Regions from separate parts of the Amycolatopsis endophytica genome, predicted to be linked through region 1. Evidence: riboswitches for the same ligand, from Rfam matches in the RefSeq annotation. Region 1 holds a riboswitch; the other holds the start of a gene.
The links. A riboswitch is a leader RNA that binds a small molecule or an ion and turns the genes downstream of it on or off. The one in region 1 is predicted to bind S-adenosylmethionine.
Positions count from the first base shown of each region.

Region 1 (7,119 bases):
TGCCGGGACCCGTCGGAACCACCTGCTCACCCTCGCCGTAGACCTCGACACCCGGCTCCTCGGCGAGCGCGACGGTGACCTCGTCGGTCAGCGACAGCGCGTGGAACACGGTGGTCAGGTCGTGGAACCCGTCCGGGCGCAGGTCGCCGACCGACAGGTGCAGATTGATCTTCGACGGCACCCTGACGGTGACGGGTGGCGGTACGACGGCGAGCACCCGTCAAGCCTACGTGCCCGCTCCGGACCTCGGAGAGGCAAGCTCCAGTGCGACCTGCAACGCGACCTCGGACGACCCGGCGGCCGGGTTCTCGTCCAGGAACTGCGGGTTGTTGCCGATCATCAGGGCGACCAGCGCGAGCCGCGCGCGCAGCTGGTCCGCCGGATCGGCGTCGTCGGGCCCCAGCAGCGTGAACAACGACTTCATGCGCTGGGCGAGGACGTGCCCGGCGTGCAGCTCCTTGAGCGCGGGCTGATTCTCCTGCATGAACCGCATGACCGGTCCGAACCGGCCCTGGATCAGCGCGGAGAGCCGCCGCAGGACCTCCTGCCTGGTCCGCACCGAGCGGTCCTGCTCACCCGCCCACGCCACGATCTCGTCGAGCGAGCTGCCGATGTCCTCGATCAGGCTGTGGACGATGTCCTCTTTCGTCCGGAAGTGGTAGTAGAGCGCGGCTTTGGTGACCTCGAGCTTCTCCGCGATCTCCCGCAGCGAGGTCTTCTCGTAGCCCTGCTCGACGAACAGGTCGAGCGCGACCCGCTGGATGCGCTCGCGCGTGTCGGTCCGCCGCCCCGCCATGACCGTCCTTCCTGAGGAACTCTCAAACTTGCTTGACGCCCGGCTAGCAATGCGCCTACCGTGCGGTCAGCCATTACTTGTCGGCCGACTAGCAATGGTTGATCCCAAGTCTAACCCAGTCGTCCACCAGGGGGTTCCATCATGACGACAACCACTTCGGCGCCGGTCGCGGCGCCCGCGGACCAGAGACGGTGGTGGGCACTCGCCGTCATCGGGCTCGCCCAGCTGCTGGTCATCGTCGACACCACGATCGTCAACATCGCGCTGCCCACCGCGCAGGCCGACCTCGGCATGTCCGACGTCGCCCGCCAGTGGACCATCAGCGCCTACACGCTGGCCTTCGGCGGCCTGCTGCTGCTCGGCGGGCGGCTCGCCGACCGGCTGGGCCGCAAGAACACGCTCATCGTCGGCGCGCTCGGGTTCGCCGCGGCCTCCGCGCTCGGCGGGATGGCCTCCGGTCCCGGTCTCCTCATCGCCGCCCGCGCGGCCCAGGGGGTCTTCGCCGCGCTGCTCGCCCCGTCCACGCTGTCGCTGCTGACCATCACGTTCACCGAGACGAAGGAACGCGCGAAGGCGTTCGGGATCTTCAGCGCGATCATGATGTCCGGCGGCGCGCTCGGGCTGCTGGCAGGCGGCGCGCTGGCCGAGTACGCGTCCTGGCGCTGGTGCCTGTACGTGAACCTGCCGATCGCGATCGCCGCGGCCGTCGCCGGCTGGTTCGTCCTGCCGCACGTGCCCGGCCACCGCTCCACGCGGCTGGACTGGACCAGCGGGATCCTGGGCAGCGCCGGGATCGCCGGCCTGGTCTACGGCCTGTCCGAGGCCGCCACCCGCGGCTGGGGCTCGGCCGTCGTGCTCGGCTGCCTGGCCGGTGCCGTCGTGCTGCTGGCCACGTTCGTCATCCGGCAGAGCCGCGTGGGCAACCCGTTGCTGCCGCTGCAGATCCTGTCCGACCGGGCCCGCTCGTCCGGCTTCCTGACGATCGCGGTCGCCGCGTTCGGCATGTTCGGGATGTTCCTGTTCATCACCTACCAGCTGCAGGCGATCATGGGCTTCGGCGCGCTCGGCGCCGGTCTCGCCTTCCTGCCGTTCATGCTGGCCAACGTGACGGTCTCGACGCTGCTGACGCGACGGCTCATCCCGCGGACCGGGCCGCGCCCGCTCCTGGTGACCGGGCTCCTGCTGATGGCCGCCGGACTCGCGACGCTGACCCAGCTGTCCGTGGACACCTCGTACGCGTCGCTGATCCTGCCCATGGAGCTGGTGCTCGGCGCGGGCGCCGGGCTGGCGATGCCGACGGTCATGAACATCGCGACCGCGCGGGTGGAGCCGAAGGACGCGGGAGTCGCCTCGGCGTTCATCACCACGTCGCAGCAGGTGGGCGCGTCACTGGGCACGGCATCGCTGAACACGATCGCCGCGAGCGCGACCGGTTCGGTGGTGGGCCTGAGCCTGCCCGCCGCGACCGTGCACGGCTACGCGGTCGCCAACGGCTGGGCCGCCGGGATCGTGGCGCTCGGCGCGATCGCCGTCGGTTTGCTCGCCCGCCGCAAGTGAAACGAGGGGGCGCCCTGCGGGGCGCCCCCGTCCTCACGCCGCGACGACGCTCTTCGGGCCTTCCTTCGGCTGCACGACGTGCGCGCCGCGGTCGGCGATCCACGCCAGCGCGGTGTCGGCCTGCGTGCCGTTCACGCCGATCCGGAAGCGGGCCACCGGGGTGTCGCCGACCCGGGTCAGGCCGCCGCCGATGGTGGCCAGCTCGACGTCGAACCGCGCCGAAGCTTCCGGCAGCAGCGCGCCGACGGCCGCGAAACCGATCAGCACGACATCGGCGGACCGGTCGTAGCCCGCCGACTGGGACCGCGGCGTGTCGATCGCGGGCAGCAGGCTCCGCGCGATCCGGCTCGACGGGTCGGCGAGCAGCTCCAGCACGGTGCCCTGCTCGACGAGACGCCCGTTATCCAGCAGACCGACCCCATCGCAGACGCGGCGCACGGTGGCACCGTCCTGCGTGGTCAGCAGCACGGTCACGCCGAGCTCGGCCCGCGCGCGATCGAGGACGGTCAGCACACCGCCGCTCTCCTCGGCCGCGATCCCGCCGGTCGGATCGTCGGCGAGCAACACGGCCGGGGCCGCGGCGAGCGAACGGGCGAGCGCGACGCGACGCCGCTGACCGGGGGTGAGTTCGCTCGGCCGCAGCGCGGCACGCTGAGTCAGGCCGGCCAGGTCGAGCAGGCGGCCCACCCGGCTGCGACGCTGCGGCCCCTCGACGCCCAGCTGCTCCAGCGGCACCGCGACGTTGCCCGCCACGGTGCGCTCGGCGTGCAGCACGGGCTGAGCGTCCAGCACCGCGACCTGGCGGCGCACCTCACGCAGCCGCCGTCCCTCCAGTCCGGCGGTGCTCAGTCCGTCGAGGCGCACCACGCCCCGGTCCGGCTTCTCCTGCAGCGCGATGCAGCGGGCGAGGGTCGACTTGCCGGAGCCGGCGGGGCCGACGACGCCGAAGAGTGCGCCGGCGGGCACCTCGACGTTGACGTCCCGCAGAGCGTGGACGGGCGCAGCGGCACCGGTATAGGACTTGGTCAGGTTTTCGACAGTGATCACGAATGGCTCCAGCACAACGGGCGCGAACGCGCCGACCGCACACCAAGGAGACCGTCCACTGAGGACAGTCAGGCGAAGACAGGCAAAGGGGTTAGGGGAAAACGGTCAGCGACGACACGCACAGACCGTGCGACGACATTCGTCGACGACGCGGCGCCTCGTGAGCATTGTGCGGTACACAGGGTCCTCCATCGGTCCTGGCGGTAGCACCTGCCCCGGTGGGGTGGTTGCTGCGGCTTCGGCGAGCCAGGTCTCTCAGCCGCTCGGGATGGATACTCCACAGAGTAGAACGGACTTCACGTCTTCTTGGCAAGTCTCCGACGCGGATCAGGGTGCGAGATCACACGGACGGTGGTAAGGCCCTGCCCTCAGCGATCCGCACGAAGTCCCTTACTTCGAGCTGCTCACCGCGCGTGCGCGGATCGATGCCCGCCGCACGCAGGATCGCCTCCGCCCGCTCACCCGAACCGGCCCACGAAGACAGCGCGGCACGGAGGGTCTTGCGCCGCTGGGCGAAGGCGGCGTCGACGACGGCGAACACCTCGCCCCGGTCAGCGGCCGGCTCCGCGGCGCGCTCGAAGGACACCAGCGCGGAGTCGACATTCGGTACCGGCCAGAACACGGCACGGGGCACGGGCGCCACCTTGCGGGCCGTCCCGTACCAGGCGATCTTCACGCTCGGTACCCCGTAGATCCGGCTGCCGGGCCCCGCGGCCATGCGGTCGGCGACCTCGGTCTGCACCATCACCAGCCCGTGCGCCAGCGACGGCAACTCGGCCAGCAGGTGCAGCACGACCGGCACGGCGACGTTGTACGGCAGATTCGCGACGAGGTGTGTCGGCGGGTCCGGCAGGTCCGCGGCGGCGAGCTTGAGGGCGTCCTGGGTGCGGACGGTGAACCGCGCTTCGGGAGCACGCTCGGCGATGGTGACCGGCAGTCGGGTGGCGAGCACCGGGTCGATTTCGATCGCGGTGACCCGCGCGCCGGAGCCCAGGAGCCCCAGAGTCAGGGAGCCGAGGCCGGGGCCGATTTCGAGGACGTGGTCGGTGTCGCTGACCTTTGAGAGGTCCACGATGCGGCGGACCGTGTTCGGGTCGTGGACGAAGTTCTGGCCGAGTTTCTTCGTCGGCCGAATGTCCAGCTCGGCGGCCAGCCCACGGATCTCGGCCGGTCCGAGCAGTGCAGTCACGCGCTGATGGTAGCCGCCGCGTGGGGTTGCTTGACGCGCGGTTGCGGTGCGCGGCTTGGCGGGTGTGCGGCTTGGCTGGGAATCGGGTTGCGGGAGAGGAGTGGTTCGGAGGGTGGGCGCGGTGCGTTGCCGGGTGGGGGTTGCGTGCGTGAGTTCCACGTTCGTGCGCGGAAGTGTGCGTGAAAAAAAGCAGATGACCCCGGCCTGGGCCGGGGTCATCATGGGAGGTCGGCGAGGGTCAGCTGGTGGCTTTCTTGCCGCAGACCGGCCAGGCGCCGTAGCCGCCGCGGTCGTCGCGGACCTTCGTCGCGATCGCGATCTGCTGTTCGCGCGTGGCCTGGTGCGGGTAGGCCGCGTAGGCGTCGCCGCCGTAGGCGTCCCATGTCTGCTTGTCGAACTGGAGCCCACCGTAGTAGCCGTTGCCGTTGTTGATCGACCAGTTGCCGGTCGACTCGCACTGCGCGATGCGGTCCCAGATGGCGCCGTCGCTGATCACCGGCTGCTTCGTGCCGACCCGCACGACCTTGTTCTTGGCCTCGACCAGGACCTTGGTCGACAGCTCCTCGCGGTCGGTCTCCTTGCCGTTGCGCTTGGTGATCCGGTAGGTCACCAGCTTCTTGCCCGCGGTGCCCGGATCCTCGACGATCTCCTTGCCCGCTTCGAGGGTCGAGTCCTTGATCTCCTCGACCTCGGGCGTGATCTCCTCTTCCTGGTTGATCACCGACACGCCGGTGCGCGAGATACGCACCTCGGCGCCGTCGGCCAGCTTGAGGTCGAGACCACCGTCGATCTCGTCGTCGGCACCGAGCGACAGGCCCTGCTGGGACAGGAACTCCTCCGCGGTGACGGCCGTGGTGTCGACAGGGCGCGGAGCGGCGTCGCCGTCGTAGAGCGTGATGTGCTTGAGGGTCTTGACCTCGACGGTCGCGCCCTCCAGGGGCAGCTCCGCGTCCAGCGGCATCGAGAACGCCGTGCCCGCGCCGAACTTCTCGGCCAGGCCCAGCTGGGAGATCGCTTCCTGCAGGCTCGACGCGCGGACCCACGACTCGCGCGCCACGCCGTCGACGACCAGGTTCAGCTTGCGGCCGCGCTCGAGCTTGATGACGCCACCGTCACCGACCGGCGCCTGCGGCGAGGGAGACAGCGCGTCGTGCTCACCGACGGTGAGACCGGCGTCCTCCAGAACCTCGCCGACCGTCTGGCCGAAGCTGTGCACGGTCTGCGTATGACCATCGACGTCGACGGTCACGCTCTTGTTCATGGCCAGCGCCGCCGCGCCGCCACCGGTGAGACTGATCAGCAGAGCCAGGACCGAGCCACGGAGGAACCGGCGCTTCCAGGTCTTGACCGCGCTGACGAGCGCCTTCTCCGGCTCCGGCTCGGCCTCCGCGACCGCGGTGCGGTCCTCGGCCAGTGCGTCCGGGATGGCGAGTGCCGGGAGCATCGTGGTCTCGGCGTTGATCAGCCGGATCAGCTCGTCGACGTCGATCTCGGCCTCGGCCATCAGATCGTCGGCGTCGTTGCCCAGCACCGTGCGGATGTCGTGCTCGGTGACCGCCAGGTCGTCCGAGAACTCGGCTTCGGGCCAGTCGAGGGTGCCCACGGCGCCGCCACGGCTGGACTCGAACCAGTCCATCGCCTCAGTCGGGCGCGCGTCGGCCCATCTACTACCAGTCACAGCAGGTCGATCCCTTTCGCACTACGGCTCCCGCGAGTCGTCGCCATCCCCGATCCCGACCTGCACTGGCTTGACTCCGGGTGTCCCGCTTCGCCCGGTTGGAGCGATCATGCGGCACGGTCACGGGACAGTAACGGACCTCGCCGGGTTGCGCAAACACCGGATGGAATGTCGTGGCGTTCGTCACTCCGCCAGCTGGATGGTTGATTTCCACGAATGTCGCAGCCGGTTCAACTCGATGTGACGGACGGGAGCCGGAAGACGCGTTCGGCCGCGGTGGATACCGCCGAACAGACCTGTTCCAGCGGCTCCGACCGGAGGTCGGCGAGGAACGCGACCGTGTAGGCGGTGCAATACGGTTCGTTCGGGCGTCCGCGGTACGGATGGGGTGTCAGGAAGGGCGCGTCGGTCTCGACGAGGAACTGCCCGGACGGCACCAGCTTCGCCGCGGCCTGCAGAGCACGGGCGTTGCGGAACGTGACCGTGCCGGCGAAGGACAGCACGTAACCGGCGTCCACGCACCGGCGCGCGATGTCCTCGTCGCCGGAGAAACAGTGGAACACCACCGTCTCCGGCGCGCCCTCCTCGTCCAGGATCCGGAGCACGTCTTCGTGCGCGTCCCGGTCGTGGATCATCAGCGGTTTGCCCACGCGCTTGGCGAGGTCGATGTGCCACCGGAACGCCTCCTGCTGGGCCTCCGGCGGCGAGTAGTCCCAGTAGTAGTCCAGGCCGGTCTCACCGACCGCGACCACCCGGTCCCGCCGCGCCAGACGCTCTATTTCGGACCGTTCCGGCTCGCCGAAGTCCTTGGTGCGCGTGGGATGGATGGCGACCGCCGCCCACACCCGCGCG
Region 1 covers NZ_JACCFK010000001.1:2,758,015-2,765,133, reverse strand. Annotated here, with positions in the region: gene HNR02_RS13820 (4-(cytidine 5'-diphospho)-2-C-methyl-D-erythritol kinase) at 1-217, opposite strand, end outside; gene HNR02_RS13815 (TetR/AcrR family transcriptional regulator) at 227-796, opposite strand; gene HNR02_RS13810 (MFS transporter) at 938-2,353, shown strand; gene HNR02_RS13805 (methionine ABC transporter ATP-binding protein) at 2,387-3,400, opposite strand; SAM riboswitch class I at 3,586-3,675, opposite strand; gene rsmA (16S rRNA (adenine(1518)-N(6)/adenine(1519)-N(6))-dimethyltransferase RsmA) at 3,741-4,589, opposite strand; gene HNR02_RS13795 (resuscitation-promoting factor) at 4,828-6,225, opposite strand; gene HNR02_RS13790 (TatD family hydrolase) at 6,498-7,119, opposite strand, start outside.

Region 2 (7,119 bases), 2.7 Mb from region 1:
GTGCGGAGGCCCGGCCTGCGAGCGGACGAGGCCGAGGTAGTGCTCGTAGAACGCCTGCGAAGCGGCGAGGTCGCGCGCCTGGAGCGAGATGAAGTCGGGGCCGGTGGCGGGCATGGTGATGCTCCTTCTCTTCGTGTCAGCTTTCTGACACAGACCAACCTATGTCAGAATGCTGACATGAGTCAAGAGGGTGTCGACTTGGAGACGTCACTGGGCTACCTGCTCAAGGAGGCGTCGAGCACCCTCCGTCTGGCGATGGAGGAGGTGCTGCGGCCGCTCGGGATGAGCGTGACGCACTACTCCTGCCTCGAGCTGCTGGCCCAACGGCCGGGCTTGTCCAACTCTGAGCTCGCGCGGGGCGCGTTCGTGACGCGGCAGTCGATGAACGTGCTGCTCCAGGCCCTGGAACGAGAGGGGCACGTGACCAGGCCCGCGAAGGCGCCGGTCGGGAAGGTTCTTCCCACGCGGCTCACGCCTCGCGGACGGCGGGAGCTCGAGAAGGCGTCCATGGCGGTTCGGTCCGTGGAGGTCAGAATGCTGGGCGGCATGACCGAGACCGAGCGGTCGGACGCGTTCCGGATTCTGCGGGGCATGATCGATTCCCTGCGCGACGGCAACGACGAACCGTAGCTCGGGCGGTTGGTTCCGCGTCGGTGCCATGCGCTCGCGGGCGCCGCATGCGCTGTCGAAGTGGTCGCGAGTCGAGAGCGAGGCAGAACTTTCCACCCTGCCACAGGCCACCGACAGAAACCCGGGTGACCGTGGCGGAACGCGCTACTTGTCCACAGACCCCCACTTGTCCACAGCCTCCACGATTCCCGCTTCTCCCTCCGCATCGCGCCCCCTAGCGTCGAATGCGTGTTCGAACGATCAGTCCCGGAATCGCCGGGCCTCCCCGTCAACCACCGGCTCGAGAAGCTCGCCGACCAGGCCCTCGCGGCCGACCGTGACACCGGACCACCAGGTGCCGTCGGTCGTCTGGTCGAACGCTGGGTACCCGAATCGCTCACCCGCGGCCCGCAGCGGCGGCGCCTGACGACGGTCCTCCTGGCGCTCGTCGTGGTCCTCGTGCTCGTCGGCACGTCGATCGCGCTCCTGGGCGGAGGGCCGCAGGTCGAGCGCGCCCCGGTGCTGCCTGCCGCGCCGGAGCGGCCGGCGCCGGTCGCCGCGTCCGCGAGCCGGGTCGCCGACAGTTCGCTCGTCATCAGCGTCGTCGGCAAGGTCCGCACTCCCGGGCTCGTCACGGTGCCCGCTGGTGCACGGGTCGCGGACGCGCTCCGGGCGGCAGGCGGCGCCGTCGAGGGCACTGACGTCACGGCGCTCAACCTCGCCCGGAAGCTTGCCGACGGCGAGCAGATCTACGTCGGCGTCCAGCCCCCGCCCGGCGTCCAGCAACCCGCGACGAGTAGTGGCGCGTCCGCGCAAGTCGACCTCAACACGGCCACGGCCGAGCAGCTGGACGCGCTGCCGGGCGTCGGCGAGGTCACCGCGCAGCGGATCATCGACTGGCGCACCGAGCACGGCGGGTTCCGTTCCGTCGACCAGTTGCGCGAGGTCGAGGGCATCGGTGAGACACGGCTTTCCCGGCTGCGCGACCAGGTCAGCGTCTCATGATCACCGGAACCGAACCGCTGGTGAGGCACGATTTCCGCCTGGTGCCCGCGGCGTCGGTGCTCTGGCTCGGCGCGTTGCTCGGGTTGCTGTGGTCGTGGTGGGTGGCACTCGCCTTCGGAGTGGCGGGGGTGCTGGTGGCCGTGGTGCTGCTCGTCCGGTTGCGCCCGTCCCGGTCGCGTTGGTGGTCGGGGGCGTTGGCGCTGCTCGTGGCCGGCCTGGTGCTGGCGGGCCCGCTCGGCTTCCGGCTCAGCCGAGCGGAGCACGATCCGCTGCTGGATCTGGCGGGCCGGGGCGCCGGGGCAACGTTGCGGGTGCTCGTCACCGACCGACCGAGACCCGTGCGCTCCGCGGGGTACGCCGACCAGCAGGCCGGTCCGCGCTCGGTGGTCGTCACGGCCGAGGTCCTGCACGCCGAATCCCACGGTCAGGCGGTGCCCTCGGCAGGCAGGGTCGTGCTGCTCGCGCCCTTCGGCACTTGGAGCGGGGCCCTCCCGGGCCAGGAGGTCACGGCGAGCGGCGAGCTGGCCCCGCCACGAGACGCCGATCTGACCGTGGCCGCGGTCTACGTCCGCGGGCCGCCCGTCGCCGCGACCGGAGCCCCGTGGTGGCAGCGTGGCGCCGAATCGATGCGGGACGCGCTGCGGCAGGCATGCGTGGCGGTCCTGCCCGAGGAGCAGGCCGGGCTGGTGCCGGGTCTGGTCGTGGGCGACACGAGCGGACTGTCCGAACGGCTCGACCGCGAGTTCACCGACGCCGGGCTCACGCACCTGATGGCGGTCAGCGGTTCGAACGTGGCGATCGTGTGCGGCGCCGTGCTGTTGCTGTTGCGGCTCCTGCGGGCCGGGCCACGGTTGTCGGCGGGGCTGGCCGGAGTGGCGCTGACCGGGTTCGTGGTCCTGTCGGGGGGCGAGCCCAGCGTCCTGCGGGCCGGGGTGATGGGCGGGATCGCCCTGCTGGCCCTGGCACTGGGACGGCAACGATCGGTCGTTCCGGCGCTCGCGGCGGCGGTGTGCGTGCTCGTGGCGTGGGATCCGGCGATGGCCGTCAGCTTCGGCTTCGTACTCTCGGTGATCGCGACGGCGGGGCTCGTGTTGCTGGCGCCGCGCTGGGCGGAAGTGCTCCAGCGCCGAGGGATGCCACCCGGATTCGCCGAGGGTCTCGCCGTCCCCGCGGCGGCGTTCGTGGTGACTGCCCCCGTGGTAGCGGGGATGGCCGGACAGCTCAGCGTGGTCAGTGTCGCCGCGAACATCCTCGTCGCGCCGGTCGTCGCTCCGGCCACGGTGTTCGGGGTGTTCGCCACGGTGGTGGCGGCTATCTGGCCCGCGGGCGGGGAACTGGCCGTGCGGCTGGCCGGGCCGGAGGCGGGGTGGCTCATCGTCGTCGCGCGGCGAGCGTCGGAGGTGCCGGGTGCGGTGCTGGCCTGGCCGGCCGGGTGGTGGGGCGGGTTGCTCGCCCTGGTGGTCGCGGTGGCCGTGGTGCTGGCCCTGCGCCGAAGACGGCTGCGAGTGCTGCTGGCGCTGGTCCTGGCCGGGCTCCTGCTGGTGGTCGTGCCGGGCAAGGTCGTCACCCCGGGCTGGCCGCCGCCGGGCTGGGCGGTGGTGGCCTGCGACGTCGGGCAGGGCGACAGTCTCGTCCTGTCCACCGGTGAGGCGGGGCGGGCGGTCGTGGTGGACACGGGGCCCGAGCCGGGGCCGGTGGACCGGTGCCTGGACCGGCTGGGCGTGGAACGGGTGCCCCTGGTGGTGCTGAGCCACCTGCACGCCGACCACATCGGCGGACTGGACTCGGTGTTCGAGGGGCGCTCCGTCGGCGGGATCGCCGTCGGGCCGGGGCGGCAGCCGGACTGGGCCTGGCGGCAGGCGGTCCAGGTCGCGGCGCGCCACGGGGTGCCCTTGCTGGAACTGGAGCTGGGACGGCGACTGGAGTGGCCGTCACTGAACCTGGAGGTGCTGGGCCCCAGATACGTGTCGCCAGAGGAGGAGGACAACGACGACGGCACACAGATCAACAACGGTTCGGTCGTCCTGCGTGCCCGGACGACGGCGGGAACGGTGCTGCTGACCGGTGACGTCGAGCTGGCGGCACAGGCCGACCTGCTCGCCGCGGGAGCCGATCTGCACGCGGAGATCCTCAAGGTGCCGCACCACGGCAGCAGGTTCTCGCTCCCGCAGTTCCTGGCCGCGGTGTCCGCGCGGCTGGCGCTGGTCAGCGTCGGTCCGGGCAACCGGTACGGCCACCCGAACCGCACGACACTCGACACCCTGACCGCGGACGGCGCGCTCATCACCCGCACGGACACCGACGGCGACACCGCGGTGATCCCCGACCAGGCCGGCCCCGCAGTGGTGCGCCGGGGAAAGTGAGGCAGGAGATGCTCAGAGACCGAGAGCTTCGTGCACGGCCGCCGCCGACGGTGCGACCGTCGCCTTCGGACCGACGTGGTTCTCGATCGCGTCCAGGGTCTTGAGGCCGTCACCGGTGATCAGCAGGACGGTCTCGGCGTCCGGGTCGATCTTGCCGGCTTCGATGAGCTTCTTCGCCGTCGCCACGGTGACACCACCGGCGGTCTCGGTGAAGATGCCCTCGGTGCGGGCGAGCAGGCGGATGCCCTCGACGACCTCTTCGTCGGTGACGTCCTCGATCGCACCGCCGGTGCGGCGGACGGTGTCGAGCACGTACGGGCCGTCGGCCGGATTGCCGATCGCCAGCGAGCGCGCGATGGTGTCCGGTTTGACCGGCTGGACGACATCGTGGCCGTTGCGGAACGCGGTGGAGACCGGCGAGCAGCCCGCGGCCTGGGCGCCGAACACCTTGTACGGGGTGTCCTCGACCAAGCCGAGCTTGGCGAACTCGCGGAAGCCCTTGTCCACCTTGGTCAGCTGGGAGCCCGACGCGATCGGCACGACGATCTGCTCCGGGATCCGCCAGCCGAGCTGCTCGGCGACCTCGAAGGCGAGCGTCTTCGAGCCCTCCGAGTAGTACGGGCGGACGTTGACGTTGACGAACGCCCAGCTCTCGTGCTCGGCTGCCAGCTGGGTGGCCAGGCGGTTGACGTCGTCGTAGTTGCCGTCGACGGCGATCAGGTTGCCGTCGTAGACCGCGGTGGTCAGGATCTTGGCGCGCTCAAGCGAGGACGGGATCAGCACCACGGACTGCCAGCCGGCCCGGGCCGCGGCCGAGGCGACGGCATTGGCCAGGTTGCCGGTGGACGGGCAGGCGAGGGTGTCGAAACCGAACTCGCGGGCCGCGGCCAGTGCGACGGCGACGACGCGGTCCTTGAAGGAGTGCGTGGGGTTGCCGGTGTCGTCCTTGACCCACAGGCTCTTGACGCCGAGAGCTTTGGCGAGCCGGTCGGCCTTCACCAGCCGGGTACAGCCCGGCTCGGTGTTGGGGATCTCCTCGACGTTCGAGGGCACCGGGAGGAGCTTCTTGTAGCGCCAGATGTTGCGCGGGCCGGACTCGATGTCCTCGCGGCGCACGCGTCCGAAGTCGTAGGCGACCTCGAGCGGCGAGAAGTCCTCGGCGGAGACGAACTCCGGGGCCAGCGGCTGGCGGTGACCCTCTTCCTTGGAGACCAGCTCGACAGCCGGACCGAGGTCGACGGTGCGGCCGGTGGCGGTCGAATCGAGGGCTGCAGTCATCGCGAGGTTCCTTTCCTCATCTGTCCCGCTGGCGCGGGCCGGAATTGGCACCGTGGTCGTCAGCTACCTCGCGGAATCGAGATGACAGGCTGACGCCGGTTGCCGGGGCTTCGTCGGGCCGTTCCCTCTGCCCCTCTGGATGAGCGGTGTTCAGTTGTCGGGGATACCGCGCTGCGGCAACGCCCGGTCAACAACATACGGCACCGGGCTCGGGCCACGCCATGCCCCTCCGGGTTTCATCACGGTCCGGAACTGTCGGTCGCGCGTGGCAGTATCTGGTTCGTGACCGCGCCGGCAACCACCACCGCTCCTCTCCAGCTCGTGCTCGGCGAAGAGGAACTGCTCGTCGAGCGTGCCGTCCGGGCTGCGCTCGACCAGGCCAGGAAGGAGGATCCGGCCGCTGAGCTGACGAAGGTCAGGGTGTCGGATCTCACCCCGCCCGCGCTGGCGGAGCTGGTCAGCCCGTCGCTGTTCAGCGAGGGCAGGGTGATCGTCCTGGACGCGGCGCAGGACATCGGCCAGGACCTGTCCGACGCGGTCCTGGCCTACGCGAAGATGCCTGCCGACGGGGTCGTTCTGGTCGTCGTGCACACCGGTGGCGGGCGCAGCAAGGCGGCCAAGGCGCTGCCGGCGGCGTTGCGCAAGGCCGGAGCCCAGGTCACCGAGTGCCCGAAGATCACCAGACCCGCCGACCGGGAATCGTTCGTCCGCAACGAGGTCCGCCAGGCCGGGGGCAAGATCGACCCGGCGGGTGTCGCCGCGTTGATCGACGCGGTCGGGTCCGACCTGCGGGAACTGGCCGCGGCCGCGTCGCAGCTGGTGGCCGACTCGGGCGGCCGAGTCGACGAGGAGGCGGTGCGGCGCTACCACCGCGGCCGCGCGGACGTGACCGGCTTCGCAGTGGCGGAAAAGGCGGTCGGGGGAGAACGCGGGGCGGCGCTGGAGGCGATGCGGTGGGCGCTCCAGATCGGCGTGGCGCACGTCCTGATCGCCGACGCGCTGGCCGACGCCGTGCGGACCATCGCCCGGGTGTCCGCGGCCGGCCGCGGCAACCCGAACCAGATGGCGGGTGAGCTCGGGATGCCGCCGTGGAAGATCCGCAAGGCCCAGGGACAGTCCCGGGGATGGACACAGGCGGGCCTCGCCGAGGCGATGGCGGTAGTGGCGCGCGTGAACGGTGAGGTCAAGGGCCAGGCGGCGGACCCGTCCTACGCGCTCGAACGGGCCGTCCTGGAACTGGCCGCCGCCCGCGACAAGCGCTGACCCCGCACGGGCGAACGTCCGGCGCGGGTGGAGCCGGTGCTGATGCGGTCGGCGACCCAACGCTCGTACCGCCGACGAGAGGGATGAAACCTGCCTCGGTCGCGGCGTGACGGCGCCGCCGCGCGGCGCCGGGAGACCACGTTTCGTGGTGCCTGAACAGGCAGATAGTGCACCACAGCACAAAGGGCGGGCATCCGCAGATGCCCGCCCTCGTGGAGGTCCTGCTCAGAGCTGGTTGACGCGCTTGGCCATCGCGGACTTCTTGTTCGCGGCCTGGTTCGCGTGGATGACGCCCTTGCTGGCGGCCTTGTCCAGGGCGCGAGCGGCGATCTGCTGCTGCTCGACGGCCTTGGTCTTGTCACCCGACTCGGCGGCCTCGCGGAACTTGCGGATCGCGGTCTTCACCGAGGACTTGACCGACTGGTTGCGCTGGCGCGCCTTCTCGTTGGTCTTGATGCGCTTGATCTGGGACTTGATGTTGGCCACGAGGGCGCTCCTTCAATCGATCGGTGGGTTCGCTGCCGCGCTGTACCGGCCCCGGCGTGCGGGTTTCCTCCCTGGCGGAATGCCGCGCGGCAACGACCGTCAAGGCTAGCAGGGG
Region 2 covers NZ_JACCFK010000001.1:27,899-35,017, reverse strand. Annotated here, with positions in the region: gene HNR02_RS00160 (VOC family protein) at 1-114, opposite strand, end outside; gene HNR02_RS00155 (MarR family winged helix-turn-helix transcriptional regulator) at 178-630, shown strand; gene HNR02_RS00150 (ComEA family DNA-binding protein) at 859-1,614, shown strand; gene HNR02_RS00145 (ComEC/Rec2 family competence protein) at 1,611-3,977, shown strand; gene thrC (threonine synthase) at 3,990-5,255, opposite strand; SAM riboswitch class I at 5,269-5,401, opposite strand; gene holA (DNA polymerase III subunit delta) at 5,538-6,518, shown strand; gene rpsT (30S ribosomal protein S20) at 6,744-7,004, opposite strand.
Region 2: it holds a riboswitch for S-adenosylmethionine, as region 1 does, so the genes downstream of both, thrC (threonine synthase) here and HNR02_RS13805 (methionine ABC transporter ATP-binding protein) in region 1, are expected to answer to the same signal.